DNA from 2 places in the Halomonas sp. KX33721 genome. Region 1 is predicted to be linked to the other one. Evidence: riboswitches for the same ligand, from Rfam matches in the RefSeq annotation. Region 1 holds a riboswitch; the other holds the start of a gene.

The links. A riboswitch is a leader RNA that binds a small molecule or an ion and turns the genes downstream of it on or off. The one in region 1 is predicted to bind thiamine pyrophosphate.
Region 2: it holds a riboswitch for thiamine pyrophosphate, as region 1 does, so the genes downstream of both, A3220_RS14575 (sodium:solute symporter) here and thiM (hydroxyethylthiazole kinase) in region 1, are expected to answer to the same signal.

Annotation. Positions count from the first base shown of each region.
Region 1 is NZ_LVIA01000014.1:31,726-43,648, reverse strand. It holds gene secY (preprotein translocase subunit SecY) at 1-662, shown strand, start outside; gene rpmJ (50S ribosomal protein L36) at 691-804, shown strand; gene rpsM (30S ribosomal protein S13) at 926-1,282, shown strand; gene rpsK (30S ribosomal protein S11) at 1,340-1,726, shown strand; gene rpsD (30S ribosomal protein S4) at 1,739-2,359, shown strand; partial or broken gene rpoA (DNA-directed RNA polymerase subunit alpha) at 2,485-3,479, shown strand; gene rplQ (50S ribosomal protein L17) at 3,519-3,905, shown strand; gene A3220_RS18265 (serine hydrolase) at 4,104-4,508, shown strand; gene A3220_RS05585 (SPOR domain-containing protein) at 4,463-5,482, shown strand; partial or broken gene A3220_RS05580 (DMT family transporter) at 5,591-6,465, shown strand; gene A3220_RS05575 (class III extradiol ring-cleavage dioxygenase) at 6,471-7,211, opposite strand; gene A3220_RS05570 (DoxX family protein) at 7,268-7,675, opposite strand; gene A3220_RS05565 (LysR family transcriptional regulator) at 7,766-8,686, opposite strand; gene thiE (thiamine phosphate synthase) at 8,683-9,297, opposite strand; gene thiM (hydroxyethylthiazole kinase) at 9,287-10,096, opposite strand; TPP riboswitch at 10,121-10,212, opposite strand; gene gloA (lactoylglutathione lyase) at 10,542-11,075, shown strand; gene A3220_RS05545 (DUF6164 family protein) at 11,077-11,442, shown strand; gene A3220_RS05540 (cupin domain-containing protein) at 11,423-11,923, opposite strand, start outside.
Region 2 is NZ_LVIA01000041.1:81,402-93,324, forward strand. It holds gene A3220_RS14545 (circularly permuted type 2 ATP-grasp protein) at 63-1,547, shown strand; gene A3220_RS14550 (alpha-E domain-containing protein) at 1,552-2,550, shown strand; gene A3220_RS14555 (putative zinc-binding metallopeptidase) at 2,551-3,612, opposite strand; gene A3220_RS14560 (CoA-acylating methylmalonate-semialdehyde dehydrogenase) at 3,851-5,347, shown strand; partial or broken gene A3220_RS14565 (hypothetical protein) at 5,413-5,823, opposite strand; gene A3220_RS14570 (hypothetical protein) at 5,898-6,167, shown strand; TPP riboswitch at 6,212-6,315, shown strand; gene A3220_RS14575 (sodium:solute symporter) at 6,305-7,684, shown strand; gene A3220_RS14580 (diguanylate cyclase) at 7,760-9,190, shown strand; gene A3220_RS18020 (CorA family divalent cation transporter) at 9,208-9,564, shown strand; gene A3220_RS18025 (magnesium transporter CorA family protein) at 9,554-10,177, shown strand; gene A3220_RS14590 (MFS transporter) at 10,174-11,352, opposite strand; gene A3220_RS14595 (NnrU family protein) at 11,517-11,923, shown strand, end outside.

The DNA of each region.
Region 1 (11,923 bases):
CCACCGTTGCGTTTGTGGTATTCATTGAGCGTGGCCAACGCCGCCTCAAAGTGAACTACCCACGACGCCAGGTCGGCAATAAGATGTATGCAGGCCAAAGCAGCTACTTGCCTTTGAAAGTGAACATGGCCGGTGTTATTCCAGCCATCTTTGCTTCCAGTATTCTTCTCTTCCCGGCCTCTATTGGTCAGTGGGTGGGGGCTGGCGAAGGAATGGAGTGGTTGCAGCGTGCATCACAAGCGTTAGGCCCCGGCCAACCGCTTTACATCTTGCTTTTCGCGGCGGCAGTGGTATTCTTCTGCTTCTTTTACACAGCGCTGGTCTTCAACCCCAAGGATGTGGCTGACAATTTGAAAAAGTCAGGCGCCTTCCTGCCGGGCATTCGCCCCGGCGAGCAGACCGCTCGCTATATCGACAAAGTGATGACACGTCTCACTCTGTTCGGTGCCTTGTATATCACTGCGGTTTCCTTGATGCCCCAGTTCCTGATCGTAGCGTGGAACGTGCCGTTCTTCTTCGGTGGCACGTCGCTTCTGATCGTGGTAGTGGTCATCATGGACTTCATGGCCCAGGTGCAGTCGCATCTCATGTCGCATCAATATGACTCAGTGATGAAGAAGTCCAACCTGAAAGGCTACGGTAGCGGCGGCATCATGCGCTGAGGCGCGCCGTTGCGAATTGGAGAGAACGATGAAAGTTCGAGCTTCCGTAAAGAAGATGTGCCGTAACTGTAAGATTATTCGTCGCAATGGCGCTGTTCGCGTCATTTGCATCGAACCGCGGCACAAACAGCGTCAGGGCTAAACCTGGGCTGTATTAAGCCGGTGCCGGCATACCCCTTGCCTTAGGGCTCTTAAAGGGGTATGCTGTTGCGCCTTTTGTAGATGAATAAACGAGCAAGCCGCTCAAATTTCGGAGTAAGCTGATGGCCCGTATTGCAGGCGTCAATATCCCGGACAACAAGCATGCGGCGATCTCGCTGACCTATATCTTCGGGATTGGCCGTACTCGCGCTAAGCACATTTGTGCTGCTGCCGGTATCGCGCCGACTGCCAAGATCGTAGACCTGTCCAGCGATGAGCTGGATACCCTGCGTTCTGAAGTTGGTAAGTTCACCGTAGAAGGCGACCTTCGTCGTGATGTCACGCTTAACATCAAGCGTCTCATGGACTTAGGCTGCTACCGTGGTCTGCGTCATCGTCGTAGTCTTCCGCTGCGTGGTCAGCGGACCAAGACTAACGCGCGTACCCGTAAGGGCCCGCGTAAGCCGATCCGCAAATAACACGCAGGCTCTTTCATAGCATAGAGAGCCAGCGTATAGACAGGAATAGACATCAACATGGCTAACCCGCGTAGTAACCGTAAAAAGGTTAAAAAGCAGGTAGTGGATGCCGTTGCGCATATCCATGCCTCTTTTAACAACACGATCGTGACGATCACAGACCGCCAGGGCAATGCTCTCTCTTGGGCAACTGCCGGTGGTTCGGGTTTTCGTGGTTCTCGTAAGAGCACCCCGTTCGCTGCGCAAGTAGCAAGCGAACGTGCAGCGACTGCTGCAGCCGAGTATGGTGTGAAAAACGTAGACGTGCTGGTCAAAGGCCCCGGTCCCGGCCGTGAATCCGCCGTGCGCGCACTGAATGCCGCCGGCTTCCGCGTGCAAAGCATCGTAGACGCGACGCCCATTCCCCATAATGGCTGCCGTCCGCCTAAGAAACGCCGCGTTTAAGGAGACAGATTCATGGCTCGTTATATTGGACCTAAGTGCAAATTGTCTCGTCGTGAAGGCACCGACCTCTTCCTGAAGAGTGGCGTGACTCCCTTCGAGAAAAAGTGTAAATCCGAGCAAATCCCGGGTGTACACGGCCAGCGTCGTCAGCGTCTTTCCGACTACGGCTTGCAGCTTCGTGAGAAGCAGAAAGTACGCCGTATGTATGGCGTACTCGAAAAGCAGTTCCGCAACTACTACAAAGAAGCCGCTCGCCTGAAAGGTGCGACCGGTGAAGTATTGCTGCAACTGCTTGAATCCCGACTGGACAACGTCGTCTACCGCATGGGCTTCGGCTCGACTCGCTCTGAAGCGCGTCAGCTGGTCAGCCACAAGGCGATTTCCGTGAATGGCCGCACCGTTAACGTTGCTTCCTACCAAGTGAAGCCCGGTGACGTTGTTGCTATCCGTGAAAAGGCGAAGAACCAAGCCCGTATTCAAAACGCGTTGACCATTGCGGCCAACCGTGGCGACATCGCTTGGATCGAAATCGACGCCAAGAAGATGGAAGGCACTTTCAAGGCTCTGCCTGAACGCGGTGACCTGACTGCCGACATCAACGAAAACCTGATCGTCGAGCTGTACTCCAAGTAAGCAGTTTGATTTACGTTTCTGCTTCTTGAGGCCTGGGCGGGATAGCAAAGCTAACCGCCCAGATGCTCTTGAGTATTGTGCTTTAGAGTACTCAGTATCCGTTTGGCAGCCTGAAAGGTGTTCATATGCAGCGTTCAGTGACAGAGTTTCTTCGTCCTCGCGACATCAAGGTCGAAGAGATCAGCGCACATCATGCCAAAATCGTTCTCGAACCGTTCGAGCGCGGCTTTGGTCACACCCTGGGGAATGCACTTCGTCGCATTCTGCTTTCATCCATGCCCGGCGCTGCGTGGTAGAGGCTGAGATTGCCGGTGTAGAGCACGAATACAGTGCGCTCGAAGGGGTGCAGGAAGATGTCATCGAAATCCTCCTGAACTTGAAAGATGTTGCGATCAAGATGCACAGCCGCGATGAGGCGGTGCTCTCGCTGAACAAGCAGGGCCCAGCCGTCGTCACCGCTGGCGACATTGCGCTTGATCATAGCGTCGAAATCGTCAACCCGGACCATGTCATTGCACACGTCAATGAAGGTGCCGAGCTGAAAATTCAGCTTAAGGTCGCGCTGGGTCGTGGTTACGAACCGGCTGACGCTCGTGGCTCTGATGAAGAGACCCGTGCGATTGGACGCCTGCAGCTGGATGCCACCTTCAGCCCTGTTCGCCGTGTTTCCTACTCGGTTGAAGCCGCTCGTGTCGAGCAGCGTACCGACCTCGATAAGCTGATTATCGACCTGGAAACCGACGGCACCCTGGATCCGGAAGAGGCTATCCGTCGCAGTGCGACCATTCTGCAAGAGCAGCTGGCCGCCTTCGTCGACCTGGAAGCTGATAAAGAGCAGGAAGTCGAAGAGGAAGAGGATCACGTCGATCCGATCCTATTGCGCCCCGTAGACGATCTCGAGTTGACCGTACGCAGCGCTAACTGCCTCAAAGCCGAGAATATCTACTACATCGGTGATCTGATTCAGCGCACGGAAGTGGAGCTGCTGAAGACCCCGAACCTCGGTAAGAAGTCCTTGAATGAAATCAAGGATGTATTGGCAGCGCGCGGCTTGTCCCTCGGCATGCGGCTGGAAAATTGGCCACCCGCTAGCCTGAAGGACGACAAGGCCTCCGCGTAAGCGTCGACTTGAGTCCCAGTTTGGTAAGGAATCACAACCATGCGTCATCGTAAGAGTGGTCGTCATCTGAATCGTACCAGCTCGCACCGTCAGGCCATGTTCAAGAACATGTCTGTCTCGCTGGTCGAACATGAAGTCATCAAGACAACCCTGCCCAAGGCCAAGGAACTGCGTCGCGTTATCGAGCCGCTGATCACCCTGGCAAAGCAGGATAGCGTTGCAAACCGCCGTTTGGCGTTTGCTCGTACGCGCTCCAAAGAAGCCGTCGGCAAACTGTTCAACGAGTTGGGTCCGCGCTACGCCGAGCGTCCGGGTGGTTACATCCGTATTCTCAAGTGCGGTTACCGCACCGGCGACAACGCGCCCATGGCGTACGTTGAGCTCGTAGACCGCCCGGTGGCTGAAGAAGAAGCCGTCGCTGAATAAGCGCTGCTCCTTCTGGTAGGCACAATGAAAACCGACCCTTTGGGGTCGGTTTTTTTTATATCTGCGCTTTTTCCGCTGCTTTATCGAGATGAATGCTCTATGGGAAGATCAATTTAACGATAAGGCATGCTAGGCTAATGCAGCAGCCGTATGAATGGCCAAGTGTCGGGCAGTGTGATCAATCAGTAAGAGGTCGGTATGGCAACAACACGGGGAGTGAGCACAACGGTTTGGGCGGCGCACTGGCTACTGGTCATGCTGATGATGACGCTGATGGGTAGCGCCAACGCCCAGGCGAATCCTCGTTATGCAGGCATCGTTGTGGATCTCGAAAACGGCGAAGTGCTATACGCTGAAAATGCTGACGAGCCACGCTATCCTGCGTCGCTCACGAAAATGATGACGCTCTACCTAACATTCGAAGCGCTGGAGGAGGGAAGGCTAAGCCTCGATCAGCCGCTGTCCGTCTCGGCCCAGGCAGCGGCCATGCCCGCGACTAAACTATGGCTCTCGGCAGGTAGCTCTATCCCGGTAGATACCGCTATTCGCGCTTGGCAGTGCGTTCTGCCAACGATGTGGCGGTCGTGGTGGCAGAGGCATTAGGAGGCAGCGAGCAACGCTTTGCGAACCTGATGACGGCGAAGGCGCGTGAGTTGGGCATGAATGCCACTACCTTCCACAATGCTTCGGGCTTACCGGATGATCTGCAAATCACCACCGCGCGAGATATGTTGACGCTCTCGGTGCGGGTGATGCAGGACTTTCCCCAGTATTACCACTATTTCGGTTTGCAGGAGTTCACCTACCGCGGTACTCGCCATACCAGCCACAACCGATTGGTGCGTGACTACCCAGGGGCCGATGGCTTAAAAACTGGTTTCATTCGCGCCTCAGGCTTTAACGTGGCCACCACTGCTGTCCATGATGGCCGCCGTATGGTAGCCGTAGTGATGGGTGGATTCAGTTCCTCTTCCCGTGATACCCATATGGCAGATCTGCTAGACCGCAGCTTTATGCGTGCGTCGCTAAGAGATCAACGCTCATGGCTTGCTGATACCAGTTTCTCAAGTGAGTTTATGGGGTTTGCGGGACCAGCCCAACCGCTTACTCAGCCTCGCTCACAACCGATGATGGCTAATATCTCCGCCACGTCGCTATCACCCACACGGCCCATGTCTAACAGTACGCCGGCACAAACCGTTGAGGCCCAGCTTCTCCAAGCGGAGGCCGCACGTAAGGAGGCACCAGAAGCTGCCTCGCAAGATCCACTGCAAGCCTTTATTGAGCGGGAGCGCGTGCTGGCGACGGCACCTCCCACTGCGCAAATGGCCTCTGCTGGCTGGGGCATTCAAGTAGGTGCCTTTAGCCAGGCGGCCCAAGCTGAGCAATTGGCTCGCCAAGCCGCGCAGCGGCTGCCAACGAGCGTGGGAGGCCGCGTTGCCATCGATCCGCTTCAGGGGCCCATGACAGTATTTCGCGCCCGTGTCGTCTCACTGAACGAATCCCAGGCGCGGCAAGCTTGCCAAACGCTTCAGGCGCAGGGCATGGATTGTATGGTGGTCAACGCAAGCCTTTAACCACCGCAGTGGTTCACCGCCCCGCTAATGTACGTTGGCGGGGCTTTTTATTGTATGTCGGTGATATCCGAGTAGGACCATAACAATAGCAACACAAGGAGCATGTTTATGACGCCATCCTTAAAAGGCATACTTTGCATGTGCTTAGGCGTGCTGTTTTTAGCACTAGGGGATGCAGTATCAAAGTGGTTAGGGGCGGTGCACTCCCCGATACAAATTATTTTTTTCCGCACGCTAGTATCGTTACCGCTCATTGCTCTGTTGGCTTATTTTGGCGGCGGGCTACGTAAGCTGCGCACCAAGCGGCCAGGCGTTCACCTGCTGCGTGGGTTGATCTACACCGCCACCATGGTGTGCTTTGTGTGGGGACTAACCCTGTTACCGCTGGCAGAAGCCACCGCCATTGCGTTTGTCGCACCGCTATTTGTCACGCTGCTATCCGTGCCGCTTTTAGGTGAGCGTATTGATCCGCCAGTGCTTGTAGCATCACTGGTAGGCTTTGTGGGCGTGCTGATTGTAGTTCGCCCGGGCGGAGATGCGTTTCAACTAGGCGCCATGATTTTGCTGGCCGCAGCGGTATTTTATGCCCTGATGATGGTCACGGCGCGGCGCTATGGCGCCAACGAGCACCTGTGGGCCATGGTGTTCTACATGACGGCCGTACCGCTGGTACTGACGGGCCTCAGCCTGCCCTGGGTATGGCAAACGCCCCATCCCTGGCACTGGCTGGGCTTTGCCGCCTCCGGGGTGCTGGGGGTGGGGCCACGGCGTTCATCACCCTGGCCTTTCGCCATGCGCCCGCCGCCATTGCTGCGCCCTTCGATTACACCGCCATGCTGTGGGCCGTGCTGCTGGGGTGGTGGTTCTGGGGAGAACTGCCGGACGTATGGGTCTGGGTAGGCAGCGCGCTGATCATGTGCAGCGGTCTGGCCATTGCCTATCACGACCGTCGCACCACCCTGAAACGTCGCCCCACAGCGTAAGCGCGCTAGGCAAACTGATAGACATCCATTGCCAGCACGCCGTGCTCAACACTGTGGTGTAGCTGGGTGGCGGCGCTGCCGCCTGCTCCCATAGCCACCAGCAGCGGCTGGAAGTGCTCTGGCGTGGGATGATTGCGCTTGGCGTCTGGGGCGGTTTGCCAGTTGGCCAGCGCGTCACGATCGCCCTCGCGCAGCCGTGCATTAACCCACTCGGCAAAGCTGCCTACCCAGGCCGGTATCTGGCTACCCTGTGGCTGAAGCTCATAGAGGTTATGGGTCAAGCTCCCCGAGCCAACCACTAAAATATCCTCCTGGCGCAACATTGCCAGCTGCTCGCCCAGGGCTATCAACTCGGTATTACTCCAACGGCTGGGAAGCGAAAGCGACATTACCGGCACGTCAGCGTCAGGGTACATCAGTGAGAGTGGCACCCAGGCACCGTGGTCCAGCCCGCGCTCCACGGGCGTGGCGCCGAGCTGCTTGGTCAGCCGTTGGGCCAGCTCAGGGTTACCAGGGGCAGGGTACTGAACCGCAAATAGCGCATCAGGAAAGCCGCCAAAGTCGTGGATGGTGATAGGCTTTACGCTGCTGCTGACCTGCAAGTGTGGGGTCTCCCAGTGCGCGGAAACGACCACCACGGCCTTAGGGCGTAGGGTTTGGCCCAACTCCCGTAAAAAGTGATGGGCGGGGGTGGGGGTGAGCGCCAGCATGGGAGAGCCATGGGAAATGAAGAGACTCGGTAACATAGGATACACTCCAGTCAGTGGGCCTACCAACGTGTGATTCTCGGTAGGCCATTGGATTATGCCAGTCGGCGGCTGATGACGAAGCTACCGCTGCCCAGGCCGGCTTGCACCAGGAGGGCCACGGCCCAGAACACTGGGAACTCCCAGCCGCCGCCGGGATTGGAGAAGACCCAGCCGTTACCGAGGTGTACCCAGGCGGCGCCGAGCAGCACCGGTACTAGCGCCAGACTCACCCAGCGGGTGTATAGGCCCAGCACCAGGGCCAAGCCTCCGCCGACTTCGGCGGCAATGGTCAAGTAAGCCATGAAACCGGGCAGGCCAAGCGATTCGAAGTAGCCCACCGTGCCAGGAAGCGTAAACACGAACACTTTCATCAGGCCGTGAGCTAGGGCCATCACACCTAGGCTAACGCGCAGTAGGGCGGTCGCATGAAGGATTGTCGTCGGGGTAGTTAACGTCGTCATAGCACTCTCTCGCGTCGTGAGCATCACCATGGATGCGATGATGCTACTGTAGACCAGCGAAAGGAGAAGATAATCTAACCGATGAGCACTTTACTGTTGCGATATGCGCGATAATCCAAGCCCCTGTTCCCATATGGGTGGGTCGCCCCAGGCATCGGCCAATTGATCGATGAAGTGCGCTACCTTGGCGGGTAGAAAACGCCGTGCGGGGTAGAGGGCGTGTATGTCTAGGTAGGTCGGCGGTAGGTCTAATAGAAGCGGCACCAAGTGCCCCCGATGGATGCTCTCATGAATCAGAAAACTGGGTTGCTGGGCGATGCCTAATCCCGCTTCTGCGGCATGGGTCAACATATCCCCATTATTGCTCTCCAGCGGCCCTGTGACGCTAACGTACTGCTGGCCGAAGCGCCAGTCGCCGCTGTTCTGCCCGCTGCGATAGCGTAGGCAGTGGTGCTGGGTAAGGTCTTCGATGCGCAAAGGCGTGCCGTGCTGCGCTAAATAGCCGGGTGACGCGCACAGCACGAGCTGGCAGCGGGCTAGCCGTCTGGCGATCAGGCTGGAGTCGGGCAGGCTACCGATGCGGATGGCGACATCATAGCCCTCCTCCAACAAGTCTACGCGGCGGTCGTTGAGATCGAGGCGTACGTCGAGTGCGGGGTGTGCCTGCATGAACTGCGCTACCTGAGGCGCGAGATAGCGCGTGCCGAAACTCATGGGACCATTGATGCGCAGCCGCCCACTCACAGTGTGAGTGCCACTGCCGACATCGGCAGCGGCCTCCTCCAGCGCCAGCAAAATGGCCTGGGCATGGGTTAAATAGCGCTCTCCCGCATCGGTAAGATGCAGCCGCCGCGTCGTGCGCTGAATCAAGCGAGCGCCTAGCGTCTCCTCTAGCGCCATGACCTGCCGCGACACCCGCGTACGTGAAAGATCCAATGCCTCGGCAGCGCGGGTATAGCTGCCAAGCTCCGCCACTTTCACGAAGGCGGTCAGTTGGTCGAGCCGACTCATGAGGCGCGAAACGCCAGCGCCGCCCGGTAAGGGTCGGGCTGGCCGCAGATCGCAGAAATCACCGCCATCCCTTGGGCACCGGCGGCACTCACTTGGGCGGCGTGCTGCGCCTTTAAGCCGCCAATCGCCACGCTAGGCAACGGGCAGGCGCGCACCAGCTCCGCCAGGCCCTCGAAGCCGATGGGGCGAGCATGATCCTGCTTGCTGGCAGTGGCGAAAATGGGGCCTAACCCGACGTAGTCCAACTGCGCGATGGGCGCGTCACGAAGCTGCGCGAGGGTGTTGATCGACAGTCCTAGAATGGCCTGCGGCCCCAGCGCCGCCCGCGCCTCTTGAACCGCGGTATCGCTTTGACCCACGTGCAGGCCGTCGGCACCGCTGGCGATGGCCACACTTAGCCGGTCATTAATAATCAAGGGCACACCGCTACCTTCCAGCAGTGCTTTCAGCCGTGTTGCCTGGGCAATCATGGCCTCATCGCTGGCATGCTTATCGCGCAGCTGCACCATGGTCACGCCCCCCTTCACGGCGGCTTCCACGGTCGCTTCAAGCCCCGTTTCGGCGCATAACGCAGCATCGGTGACTAAATAGAGCGCAAGATCAAACGGCATGGAGCGTCTCCAGCTGGCTAAGAGAAGAGAGATCGTCAGGGGTAAGGGCATACAGCGCATCCAGTAGCGCGACCTGAAAACTGCCCGGCCCACTGGCCTGCTGCCCCGCACGGCTTCCGGCAATGCTGAAGCACGCCAGCGCAGCCAGCGTTGCCGAAAGTGGATGGGCCTGGTTGGCGGCCAAAAAACCCGCTACCAAAGCGCTTAACCCGCAGCCCAGGGTGGTTACGCGCGGCATTAGCGCGTGGCCGCCCGTTAAACGGTAGTGGTGGGTGCCATTGGTAATAAAATCGGTTTCGCCGGTCATGGCAACAATGCAGCACTGCTGCTGTGCCAGCTTGATCGCCGCTTGGGCGGCATCCTCCGTTGTGGTGGTGGCATCGACGCCGCGACCTTGGCTGGCTAAGCCAGTGAGCGCCATGACTTCCGATGCGTTGGCGCGAATGACGTTAGGCCGATGGGCAAGCAGCGCGGTGCAGACCTGCTGACGAAAGGCGGTGGCCCCGACCGCTACTGGGTCTAACACCCATGGGGTGCCTGTTTCTTTAGCCGTGCGAGCGGCAAGCTGCATCGACTCTGCCCAAGGGGTAGAGAGCGTGCCAATGTTAATGGAGAGTGCGCCCGCTATTGCGGTGAATTCAGCCACCTCTTCAGGGGCATGCAGCATGGCAGGCGAGGCACCCGTAGCCAGCAGTAGGTTAGCCGTGCTGTTCATCGCAACATAGTTAGTCATGCAGTGAACAAGCGGCGTAGACTCGCGTAGAGTGGTGAGCATGTCGCCAAGTGGGGGGTAGGTCATGGTTTCCTCCCGGCGAAGGGGGTGGTGGTGAGCACCACGACTCCCTACGCCGGCGTTATCCGGTTCAGGTTCGAAGGGTGCTTCTCAGCCGCCAAGCGGCGCCCCTGTCGTTGGTGGGTACTATCCTAGCCTTGAGCGAGGCTGTAAAGCCCCAGTGCAGCCGCTACTTTTCAGCAACGATTAAGAGAGTGGCGGCAGGGTGTTAACGGCTCACCTAGTACGTTTCGATCGCGGAACATAAAGGGTCCTTGGGTGAGGGCTGGAAATATACAACCTGCGCCCTCATAACAGGGGGAAGTAAGCAAAATGATCAATACGCAAATAGCGGTAGACAGCTTGACGCTGTTAGCAGCCTAAGCCTTGTACAAGGTAATATGTTCGTCAAAGAATTTGCGTTATATCAGCATACTTTTCATAATGCCCCAACCCGCAATAGGAGAGTTGTATGTCGTTTCAAGGTGAACAGCACCCAGGCGTTGCCCCCGTTGCCCCACAAACTCAGGGTTTTCGCTTAAACCACACCATGCTGCGGGTAAAAGACCCGGAACGCGCCCTGGCGTTCTACTCCAAAGTGTTCGGTATGCAGGTGCTGCGCCGCCTGGACTTTGAAGAGATGCAGTTTTCGCTCTACTTCCTCGCCAACGTGGAAGCCAGCGACAGCGTGCCGGAAGAAACCCAAGCCCGCACCGCCTGGACCTTTAGTCAGAAAGGCCTGTTAGAACTGACCCACAACTGGGGCACCGAAACCCAGCAGGATTTTGCCTACCACGATGGCAACGCCGAGCCCCAGGGCTTTGGCCATATCTGCTTCAACGTGCCGGATTTAGAAGCCGCCCAGGCGTGGTTTGATGAGCACGACGTAACCTTCGTGAAGCGTGCCGACCAGGGCAAGATGAAAGACGTTATCTTCGTGAAAGATCCGGATGGCTACTGGATTGAAGTGATTCAAGCCGACCGCATGGCAGCCATGGGCGACTAAGATGGCCCATTTGCTGTTTCGGTTGCGCCATGTAACCGATGAAGAAGCCATGGAAGTCCGCCAACTGCTGGATGAGCATGGCTTTGATGTGTACGAAACCCAGGCGGGTTTTTTCCGCCTGGGGGTCGATGCCATTTGGCTGCGCAACCCTGTCCAGCGTGATGACGCAGAGGCCGCATTGGCCGAGTATCAGGCCGAACGCCAAGCTAACGCACGCCAAGCCCATAAAGAGGCGCTGGCCCGCAATGAAGCGCCAACCCTCTGGCGTCGCTTAGCGGAGCACCCGTTTCAGGTAACGCTGGTCATGGTGGCGGTGGTTCTGATTGCGCTGCTCACTCTGCTGCCATTTATTGGCCTGGCGCGCTAGCCTGGGAAAGGGCGTCAGATAGGTGCCCGCGCTTAACGTACATCATCACACCGTGTTGGCCTGCACGAAGCTGCGGGGCCGCACCCGGTGGGTAGCGACACCAACTGCCTTTCGGGTATTCGCTGCCCGCGTCGCACAGCGAACCTTCCAGCACCAATAGCTCTAAGCCTCCGGGCAGGGCAGGGTAGTCGATGGTGGTATCGCTCTCCCAACGCTCCAGGCTGACCCGCTCATCGCCAAAGGTGTGCAGCATTTTGTAGGTAATGCCCGGCCGACGGTCAGGCTGCCAGGGCAAGCGGTGAGCAGGAATCGCCAGTTGGAGCAGGTCGTTCTCATCAAACTGATGCAACTTAACCAGTATCAGCGCGCCCTCTTCGCCAATCTGCGGCGTATGGCCAGTGCCAATCGGGTTACGCAGGTAGCTGCCAGCGGGGTAGCGGCCATGCTCATCCGCAAACACGCCCTCTAGCACGAAAATTTC
Region 2 (11,923 bases), on a different contig from region 1:
GCAGGCCTACACTACTGAATTAAGGAAGTTGCCGCTTCCACCCTAGCGCCAGGAGAGCGCCCATGAGCCAAGTAGATTGGAATAACTATGCGTGCCGTGACTTTTACGACGAGCTGTTGGCGGCGCCAGGCAAGCCTCGTGCTTCTGCGGACGAGTTATGTCACATGTTGGCGCGCTTTAGTGCGGAAGAGCTAGCTGAACGTAAAACTGCGGCAGAAATTGCCATTCGAACGATGGGCATCACGTTTACCGTTTATTCAGAAGGGGCGATGATCGACCGCGCCTGGCCTTTCGATATCGTTCCCCGCATCATTCCGGCCAATGAGTGGCGAAAAACCGAGGCGGGTTTAAAGCAGCGCGTACAAGCGCTGAACTTGTTTATCGATGATCTCTATCACGAGCAAAAAGTCGTCAAAGATAAAGTGTTGCCCGCCGAAGTATTGGCTCAGTCGGCCAATTTTCGACCTCAGTGTGTGGGCATCAATCCGCCCCACGGCGTGTGGGCCCATATTTGCGGATCTGACTTGGTGCGCGGCGGCGATGGCACGCTTTACGTGTTGGAAGACAACTTGCGTATCCCGTCGGGCGTTTCGTACATGCTGGAAAACCGCAACGTCACCAAGCGCGTGTTACCGGAGCTTTTCGCCTCGGGCAAGATCTTGCCAGTGGACGACTATGTCGCGCAGCTGTACGACATGCTGGCGGCCATGTCGCCCCGTCCGGGCGACGACCCGCAGGTAGTGGTGCTGACGCCTGGCATCTATAACTCTGCCTATTTCGAACACGCCTACCTGGCGCAGCAAATGGGGGTCGAGCTGGTGCAGGGTAGCGACATGCTGGTGGACGACGATGACGTGGTCTACATGCGAACGGTGGAGGGGCTGCGGCGAGTGGATGTCATTTATCGTCGTGTGGATGACGAGTTTCTGGACCCTGAAGCCTTCAATCCGCATTCGATGCTGGGCGTGCCTGGGCTGATGCGCGCCTGGCGGGCGGGCAAGGTGGCGCTGGCCAATGCGCCAGGGGCAGGCGTGGCAGACGACAAGGTGGTATACGCCTTCGTGCCAGAGCTGATCCGCTACTATCTGGACCAGGAGCCGCTGCTGCCCAACGTACCCAGCTACCTGTGCATGTTCGAAGAAGACCGCAAGTACGTACTGGATCACCTCGATGAGCTGGTGGTGAAGCCCGCCAATGAGTCCGGCGGGTATGGCATGCTGATCGGGCCTCGCTCCACCAGGGAAACCCGTGACGAGTTTGCCCGCCTGATCAAGGAGAACCCGCGCAACTACATGGCCCAGCCTACGCTGGCGCTCTCCACCACGCCCACCCTGGCTAACGGCTTGCCGCAACCGCGTCATGTGGACCTGCGCCCGTTCATTCTCTCCGGCCCCGAAACCCATGTGACCACGGGTGGTTTGACCCGCGTGGCGCTAGTGGAGGGGTCGCTGGTGGTCAACTCGTCCCAGGGGGGCGGCAGCAAGGATACCTGGATCGTCGAGGTCGATGAGAACGCGGCTGATGCCGCCGAGCAGGAAGGAGTCTAACGCCATGCTGTCACGCGTAGCTGAAAACCTGTACTGGATGGCGCGCTACATCGAGCGGGCCGAAGACACCGCGCGGCTGCTGAGCGTCAATAGCCACTTGATGCTCGACCTGCCGCGCCACCTGCCGCTGGGCTGGGCGCCACTGATCGAAATGACCGGCACCCTGGATGCGTTCAACGAGCGCCACTCCAGCTTTGACGAGCGTAGCGTGGTGCATTTTTTGTGTGCCGATGCGCAGAATGGCAGTTCGATTCTTTCGGCGCTGGCCAGTGCTCGGGAAAACCTGCGCACTACCCGAGACGTGGTGCCCAGGGAGATCTGGGAGGAGGTCAACCAGCTCTATTTGAGCGTGGCCGACCATGCGGAAAACGGCGTTAGCCCGCGCCGTCGCGATGCCTTCCTGAAGAACGTGATTCGCGGCTGCCAGACGCTGACTGGCCTGATCGAAGGCACCTTGAGCCATGGACCGGCCCGTACCTTCATACAGCTGGGCAGACATCTGGAACGGGCCGACATGACCACGCGTATCGTGGACGTGCGTTCCGCGAGCCTGCTGCCGCAGAATCCCGAAGAGTTATTGCCGTTCGAAAACCTGCAATGGATGAGCGTGCTCAAGTCGCTGACGGCCTATCAAATGTACCGTCAGGAAGTGCGGTTGAGAGTGCGGGGCCCCGATGTGCTGCGCTATCTGCTGCAGGACCCGAACCTGCCGCGCTCGATTGCCTGTAGCCTGGAAACGCTGGGGCAGGAGCTGCAGCTACTGCCCCGGCAGGACCGGGTGGCCGCCACGGTGTCGCTGGTGCGCGCCGATGTGGTCGATGCCGATATCCAGGCGTTGGCTCACTCCCCCAGCAAGCTGCATGCGTTCGTGGATGAGCTACAGATTGGTTTTGCCGCGATACATGACACGCTCAGGGCCACGTACTTCGTGAATAGCGACAACGTGCCCAAGGTGACCCAGCGACAAAGTCAGGGCCACCTGGGGGATCATGATAACGATTGATCAAGTAGATCGAGCGTTAGCGCTGGCGCTGTGTACCAACTCATGAAGGTACGCCAGCTTGTCACGCACCGGGGGAGGCAGTACCCCCGGTGCCAGGTCCAGCAGCCCCATATCACGGTTGAGCTCATTGACGACCATACCCACCTGATGAAACGCTCTTAACATGCTGTCCAGCGTGCCGTCATATTCGGCCCGTGAAATCCCCATGTGCAGAGCGGTGTCCAGCACGGCCACCATGTCCAGATAAAACGCAAAGGTTTCGGCGAAGTCCTCCCACGGGTGCATGGCGGCATAGGCAGAAATGAACCGGGTCGGCCAGTCGGCCGGCGCGCCTTGCTGATAGTAGGTTTCCAGCGCATCACCGTAGGTGGGGTCGTTATGGTCGCCAAACACTCGGACGCTGGCGGCCTCGTCCTGATCCTTGACCAACAAGTCCCAGTAGTAGTGTCCCACCTCGTGACGAAAATGACCGATCAGGGTGCGGTGGGACTCGTTCATGTCCACCCGCAGTCGCTCACGCTCGACGTCGTCGGCTTCCTTGACGTTGATGGTGATATGGCCGTTGGCATGGCCGGTATAGACCTTCTCCTGATTCGCGGTGGAGCGCCAGAGCCCTTTGTCGGGGAGGGCGTCGGCCATGAACGAGAAGCTCAAGGGGACGCGAATATCATCGCCCTGGGTCCCGTGTGGGAGCTTGAGAATCTCCAGGGTGTGGAACAGACGACGCTTGGCAGCTTCCAGTGCGGCCCAGCGCTCACGGTGACCCGCTACATTCAGGTCGGGAATCACATCGTTGTAGCGACAGCAGTCGCACAGCGTGTCGGCTTCGCCTTCGGCCATGATCACCATGCGGTTGCATACGTTCTCTACCGCGTAATTGTGGCACTTCATCAAGGGGGTGCCGCAGCCTTCGTGAGTGCAGCGGTATCCGCCGCCTTCCAGAGGGGCCAGGGCAACGATATTGCTGCAGGCCGGGCACCAGCCGACTTCCGACTCACAGGCAACACAATGGGTGTTTTCGAAGAACAGCGGGTTGCCGCATTGGCAGCTGAACGTTTGCATGGATGCCTCCTTGTGGAAAGCCACGTTATGCATCGTCGATAGTCAGGTCAGAAATAGTCAGGTCAGAAAGGTGCTTTGTCAGCATAGCGAGGCTGCTTCCCGTAGGGAAAGGCTATTTCTCCATGGCCGTGAATTTAGCTTTATCGAGTGGCTAATTGACGTTTACGTCAACTTGCTGATATACCCTAGTGGCTCCTTATTCAAACCCATAACAAACACAACCACGAGGAACGTCTGTATGTCCGTTCGCCAGATTCCCATGTATATCGATGGTCAGCCGGTCGAGTCGCAAAGCCAGGAGTGGCGGGACGTCGTCAATCCGGCGACTCAGCAGGTCGTAGCCCGCGTGCCGTTCTGTACCCCTGAAGAGGTAGAGCGTGCCATTGCCAGTGCCAAAACGGCGTTTAAAGAGTGGCGCAAGGTGCCGCTGGGTAAACGCATGCGCATTATGCTCAAGCTTCAGGCCCTTATTCGCGAGAATACGGCAGAGCTTGCCGCGTTAATTACCGAAGAGCATGGCAAAACACTGCCCGATGCCGAGGGTGAAGTAGGCCGCGGTCTTGAGGTGGTGGAACATGCTTGCTCCATTACCTCGCTGCAGCTAGGCGAATTAGCCGAAAACGCAGCGAACGAGGTGGATGTTTACACCATGCACCAGCCGTTAGGCGTGGGCGCGGGTATTACGGCATTTAACTTCCCGATTATGTTGCCCTGCTTTATGTTCCCGCTGGCCATTGCCACGGGTAACACCTTTGTATTGAAACCCTCCGAGCAGGACCCGAGCTCTACCATGCGGCTAGTCGAGCTGGCCCATGAAGCGGGCATTCCCGCTGGCGTATTAAACGTGGTGCACGGTGGTCCGGATGTAGCAAATCAAATTGCTGACCACCAGGATATCAAGGCGCTGTCGTTTATCGGCTCGACTCATGTCGGCTCGCTGCTATACAACCGTGCCGCGGCGGCAGGCAAACGGATGCAGGCGATGATGGGGGCCAAAAACCACTGCGTCGTTATGCCTGACGCTAACCGCAGCCAGGCGATTGACAGCCTGTTAGGGTCTGCTTTTGGCGCGGCCGGGCAGCGCTGCATGGCGAACTCGGTAGTGGTGCTGGTGGGGGAAGCCCGGGAGTGGATAAAAGATATCGAAGCCGGTGCCCGTGGCATGAAAGTAGGGCCAGGCTCTCAGCGCGATGCAGACCTGGGGCCTTTGGTATCGCCCCAGGCGAAAGAGCGGGTTGAGCGCTTAATCAGCGCCGGTGAAAAAGAGGGCGCCACACTTCTGGTAGATGGCCGTGGTTATACGGTGGACGGCTACCCGGATGGCAACTTTGTAGGACCGACGCTATTTGCCGATGTAACGGCGGATATGACCATTTATCGGGAAGAGATTTTCGGCCCTGTGCTGTGTGTGGTTAGCGTAGAAACGCTGGATGACGCCATCAACTTTATTAATGCCAACCCCAATGGCAACGGCACGTCGATTTTTACCAACTCTGGCTGGGTGGCTCGCCGGTTTGAAACGGATATCGACGTTGGCCAAATTGGTATCAATGTGCCGATTCCTGTTCCCGTTGCTTACTTCAGCTTTACCGGATCTCGGGCATCCAAACTGGGTGACTTAGGCCCCAACGGCAAACAGGCGATTGCTTTCTGGACGCAAACTAAGACCGTCACGGCCCGTTGGTTCGAGCCTGAAAACGTCTCTAGTGGGATTAACAGCACCATTTCGTTGTAAAAGATTCGTTGTTATACGTCTGGGCGATGCGCCTCTTCCAAGCTAGCGGAGGAGGCGCAAGCGCGTTAAAAACGATCAAATAGTGGCAGGCTGTCGTTGAGCAGTTGCTCAATGGGGGCAAGCTGGCTTTCATGGAGCACTAGCAGGTAAGGGGCGTCGTGCTGCTCGCTTATGGGGGCCAGCAGTGCAAACTCACCCTCTTCCATGTGGAATTCATGGATTTCACGGGGGCCATGTGGGGTATTGCACTGAGAGCAACGATAACTGTCATCTTCGCCGTAAACCAGGCGGTGATACATCTTAAATAGCGTATAGAGGGCTAACCCACCATTAAACGCAGGCCAACGTGCAGGCGTTTCGACAATATCGTCTGTCAGCGTTTGGCCTTCTGCCTCGGCATCTGCGATGGCATCGGCAAGAGGGGCAGCTAAAATGGACGTGTTATCGGCAGGCAGCGGCTCATTTTACCGGGCGGCGGTGGGTTAGCTATTTGTTACCAGTTAATTTAATCGCGCTATTTATATCATGAACATAACAAGAAGGTGTCAATATGTCTGCTGCTATTAGCCGTTTTAAACTTCCCGAAACGCTGGATGATGTGCCAAGCGATATTCGTGATGCGATGTTAGCTGTGCAGGAAAAAGCGGGGTTCGTGCCTAATGTGTTTCTGATGCTGGTGCATCGCCCTGAGGAGTTTCGCGCTTTTTTTGGTATGTCGAATCGCTTGGTGACCCTAGCGGGTACGCCGCCTAATTCCGAGTTCTATCTCATGGGGCGCGTGCCGAAAAAGCCTGACGAATTGGTTCGCGAAACGCCTTAAGACTTTACTACGGCGCTGCTTTGATTGAGGATGACGCCTTCATTCACTGTCGCCAGGGGAGCCCAAAACGGGCTGAGAATGCGCGTAACGCAGACCCTGGAACCTGATCCGGTTCGTACCGGCGGAGGAAGCGCGACATGCCATACCTAACGTCTGCTGTGTTAGGCGCAGCCCTGTGCTGCTTTGCCTTTCTGGGTCTTCGGGCACGCTTTGGCGGCGGCTCCCTGGATGATTATGTCACCGCCCGCAACTCGCAAACTGCGTCCACTCTGGGGCTGTCTTTTTTAGCCTCTGGAATGGGTGCCTGGATTCTGTTTGCTCCACCTGAAATTGGTGCCTTTGTTGGCCCCGTGGCGCTGCTGGGCTATGCCTTTGGCTCGGCACTTCCGTTTATTGTATTGGGCCTTTATGGGCCAAAAATACGCCAAGCGCTGCCAGAAGGGCGCAGCATCGCGGAGTTTGCTGAGGCGTGCTATGGCAAAAACGTTCGTCGCTTTGTGGCGATGGTATCTGTTGCTTATATGGGCTGCTTTTTAGCCGCTGAGTTAACTGCCATTGGGGCTATTACCGCGCTGCTCTCTGATGTGCCGCCTGCCGTGGTGATCATTGGCGTTGCTCTAACGACGCTGGTGTACACCGTGATGGGCGGCCTTCGCGCCAGCCTTGCGACCGACCGTTGGCAGGCATGGCTGCTGTTGGCCCTACTACTGGCAGTGGCGAGCGTAACGCTTTGGCGGCTACCGAGCATGCCCAGCGACGCCGCTTTACCCTCATTGCCAATCGGTAGCTCGCTCAGCGTGGCATTGACGCTGGTGATTGCTGTGACGGCTGCCAATTTATTCCACCAGGGCTATTGGCAGCGGGTGTGGGCGGCACAAGATGAACAAAGCCTTGGGCGTGGCGCCTGGCTAGGCGGTGGTATGACGATTCTCGTGGTGATGGTAATTGGTGGCGTGGGCATGATGGCCGCCATGAGCGGTGTCAGCTTAGGTGAGCCGCCCATGCCGTTTTTTGCGCTGTTAAGCGATGCGCCGATATGGATCACGCTGCCGTCACTGGTACTTGCCGTTACCCTGGTCACGTCTAGCGTCGACACGTTACAAAACGGGATTGCCTCGCTATGGGCCAGCGGCGACCGCCCAGATGCTTTCACCAAGGCCCGCTGGCTTACTGTCGCGATCATGGTACCGGTGATTGTGATTGCTCTGCAGGGGCTCTCGGTGCTTCGCCTGTTCCTGATTGCCGATCTGCTGTGTGCCGCCATCGTGGTACCGGTACTGCTTGGCTTATGGCAACGCATGACGCCTATGGCTGCGATAGGCGGCGGGCTTGCTGGGCTAGTGGGCGCTGTGCTGCCGGGTTGGTTGAGCCAAGGCAGTGTTAGTGCGGGCGTGATAGCAGCCACCTTCCCCGGCAGCGTACCAACCCTTGGCCCGTTTGTTGGGGCGCTGCTGCTCTCAACTGCGGTGAGTATGATCATTGCTGGAGCCAACAAGCGCCGCGCCCTTGCCCGTTAATCAAGGCGTTAAGCAGGAAATTTCGTTTCACGTTATGCTGGCAGGGGTCTGACTACTACTGTAGGTGCGATCGCCATGAGCCACCTGTTACCTCCTAACGAAAATGCCCGTTTGGCTGCACTTAACGAGCTAGCACTGTTGGATACGCCGAACGAACCTGTTTTTGATCGCATTACGCGCTTAGTAACGGTGCTACTCGGTGTGCCACAGTCAACTATCACTCTGATTGATTCTGATCGGCAGTGGTTTAAGTCGCAAGTTGGCATCAATATCTCCGAAACGCCGCGGGATGTGGCGTTTTGTGCCTACACCGTGCTGGAAGCTGCTCCGCTGGTGGTGAAAGATACGCTGCAAGATGAGCGTTTTGCCACCAATCCTTTTGTGACTCGACCTGATGGAATACGTTTTTACGCAGGCATTCCGCTTAAAAACTCACAGGGACTGGTGCTGGGTTCGCTGTGTGCGATGGATAGCAAACCGCGGCAGTTGAGCGCTCAGGAGCAGGCCGCGTTGCAAGATTTAGCCGACATTGTGACCGGTGAGATTCACCTGCGCGAACGGCTCATCAACGAGCAGAAGATTCGTGCCGCCACTCAGCAGGCGCTCACGGCGCTGCATCAAAGCCTCGAGCAGCATATCGAGCGGCGTACTCGCGAGCTCAATTTGGTGATTGAGTCTGCCTACGATGCCTATCTGAGCATTGACGCCCAAGAGCGGGTGCTGGACTGGAACCGTGCTGCAGAGAGCATATTTGGCTGGAGTCGCAAAGAAGCTTTAACGCGCCCACTAACGGCGCTTATGTTTCCCCAAGGGCTACCCAATCAAGATGAATCTGCGCCTATTTCTTGTGAGGCGACGCGCCGTGATGGCGTCCGCTTGCCGGTCGAAGTACGCCTGAAAAGCTATGAGCTTAATGGTCGGGTGCGCCGTAGCCTGTTTATTCACGATATCACTGAGCGCCAGCAGCTAGAGCGGCTTCGGGATCAACAGGCCCGTGAAGATGTACTGACTCGGTTGCCTAATCGCCGTGCGCTTGACGAGCGCTTATCCGAAGCGATGGCGCGGGTGCGCCGTACCCTAAACCCGCTGGCGGTGCTGTTTCTTGATTTAGACGGGTTCAAGCGTGTTAACGACCAGCATGGCCACGCCATGGGTGATGAACTGCTGCGCGACGTTGCCAAGCGCTTGCAGTATGCCGTTCGCGAGACGGACTTTGTTGCCCGTTGGGCAGGAGACGAGTTTGTCGTGCTGCTAGAAGGAGTCACCGCCGAGGCGCTAGAGCCATTGGCCCAGAAACTGATTCGCCTCATTGAAGAGCCGCTTCATGTTGGTAGCTCTACCTTACGGGTTAGTACCAGCATCGGTGTAGCGCTATTTTTGCCAGGGGCGTCTGAAACGGCTCAGGAGTTGTTAAAGCGAGCTGACGTGGCAATGTATATGGCTAAGCGGGCGGGTAAAGCGCGTATAGAGTTAGCGCGCCCGGCAGATATAACGCCCAAGACTTAACGAACCCAGGGAAGAAAATGATTCGTTGCATATTAACCACCCCAGAAGGCGATGTGCGTGAGGGGGATGTACGCCTAATCGACGACTGGAAAACAATGCCCACTGCCCATTTGTGGGTTGATATGAAAGGCGAAAGCGAAGCGCAGGAGCGTGATGTGCTAGAGCGTTTTGACTGCCATCCCTTGGCCATTCAAGATGCCCATAAAGAGCGACACCCGCCGAAAATTGAAGAGTTTGAGAACCATACGCTGATTATTTATCGCGGTATTTCATCATTCGATGCCCAGCTTAATTTTGTGCCCCAGCAGGTCTGTTTCTTTATCGGCGAACGTTTTTTTGATAACGCTTCACCCCGGAGAAGCCTTGAGTATTGAGCGGCTGTTAAATGAGCAGGGTAAGGCGTTGCTGGCGCTTTCCCCAGAGCATGTGGCATTAAAAGTGATGTATACCTCAGCAGGATTTTATATTGATAGCCTGCTGGAGTTTGAGATGGAACTTAGCGATCTTGAGGATGAGCTGCTCGAAAACGGCAACGATGTTCTGATGCGTAAAATTACGACTTACCGCTCGCGGCTGGTGAAAATGCGGCGCATCTTTAGCTATCACAAAGGTATTACTCAAGAGCTAACGGCGTATGACTACGCCCACTTACCTAGAGGTGAGAGTGAAACCCTGCACGCGATTACCGATGTAGAGGAGCGCTTTGAGCGCCTCTATACGCTGACACAAATGTACTACGATATTTGCGGTGACTTGGTGGATGGCTATATCTCTATTTCTTCTCACCAGCTAAATATCACGATGCGTGTCTTGACGGTGATTACCGCTATTTTTGTTCCGCTGACGTTCATTGCCGGTATTTACGGAATGAACTTCGAATATATGCCTGAGCTTAGCTATCAATACGGCTACTTCTTTGTATGGGGGGCCATGTTGGGTATTGGCGGTATTTTAATCTGGCTGTTTAAACGCAAAGACTGGTTCTAAAGCCCTTGCCGGGTGGTGAGTTGGTGTAAACGAAATGCCAGCATGCAAAGCCCCAGCGCAATCAAGAGCCACAGAGCGGCCAGTAACATAGGAAAAGCCCGGGCCCCAGCGATATCCAGCAGCGGGCCTGTTAAAGACGGAATAATCAACGCACCGCTACCCGCTGCGGTAAAAATAGCGCCGGTGGTGCGGCCCCGCATCACAATGGCCTGATTGCATAGCGCAAAGAGTGTCGGGAAAAAAGCAGAGGCCGAAAGCCCAAACAGCAGTGCTCCGAGGCTTAGAGGCAGCCAGTTAAAATGCAGGCCGGCCGAGGCACCCAAGCCCAGCGCCAAACAACTGGCTAACACCTGCCAGGGTGAACAAACACGCAGCAGAGGAATGGCCAGCAAACGGCCAGCAGATAGCGCTAGCCAGAATAGAGTGGCCAGCAGTGCCGCCTGCTCGGTAGTCAGCCCTGACAGCGCGCCATACGCCGTCACCCAGCCAGCAAACGTAATTTCAATGCCCACATAAATGGAAAACAGCAGCATAAATAGCCCCAGCAGCAGTGGGTCACGATGTTTGAGCGCTGCCAAAGTGGCTGGGTCAGGGTCTACCGTTGGCATAGTCGGGCTGGCAAAGCGCGAAAGTGGCCACAGCATGGCAGCCACGCTTAATGCAACAATCCAAAACGTGAGATGAAATTGCCCGGTAAGTGAGAGTGCGGCAATCATAATCAGCGGCGTAAGCATGTTGCCGAAGCTAAAGCAGAAGTGTAGCGCGCTCACGTTTGGGCCTGCCGCATCTCGATGCAGCCATAGCAGCAGCGTGTTGCCTCCCGCGTTGAGCGATACCTCCGCAAACCCCAGCAGCATGAATAGAAGCGTCAACAGCAGCAAAAGCGGGCTAAGTGGAGCCACGGCTAGCCCAGCTACCGCCAGCATGCCCATCATCACCAGCACGTGGTGGCCGTTGAAGCGGTCCATGAGCAGCCCGGTGACCATCGCGCCGCTCATGTTGCCCACGGCGCGTGCGGTAAACAGCACGGCGATCTGGCTCATGGAGGCACCGCTGACCTCGGCCAGGTGTGGCAGGGCCGGGCCAAGCAGGCCGCCGGTCATGCCAATGGCAATGAACAGCCCAAAATAGGTCCAGGTGAGACGGCGATGGTACGTCGAGGGGAAGTGAAGCATACCGATCCTTGGCGAGGGCAGAGGTACAGTCAGTCGTCTAGCTTGACGGGTTTTGCTCTCCATCACTATTGGCGAAAAGTTGACGCCGCGCCATGTGGTTTGCCAAGGAGTGTGGCATGCTCCCACTCGACCAACGACTTGCAACTCACCGGAGAGTGACCACCATGACCCTTATGATCTTAGGCCTGCTGATCTTTTTAGGCGGGCACTCGGTACGTATCTTTGCGGAATCCTGGCGACAGCAGCAGATCGCTAACCGTGGCCAAAGCACGTGGAAGCTGGCTTACTCCGTGGTGGCCCTCATTGGCCTTGCCATCGCCATATATGGCTACGGTCAAACGCGCCTCGACCCTATCAATCTATGGTTTCCGCCGATGGGCTTACGCCATGCAGTGGCGCTGCTGATGCTGCCCGCGTTTATTATGTTGGTGGCAGCGTATGTGCCGGGTAACGCGATCAAAGCCAAGCTAGGCCACCCGATGATGCTGGCCGTCAAAATCTGGGCGTTTGCCCACCTGCTAGTGAATGGCCGACTGAGCGATATCCTCTTTTTTGCAGCGTTTCTTGTCTG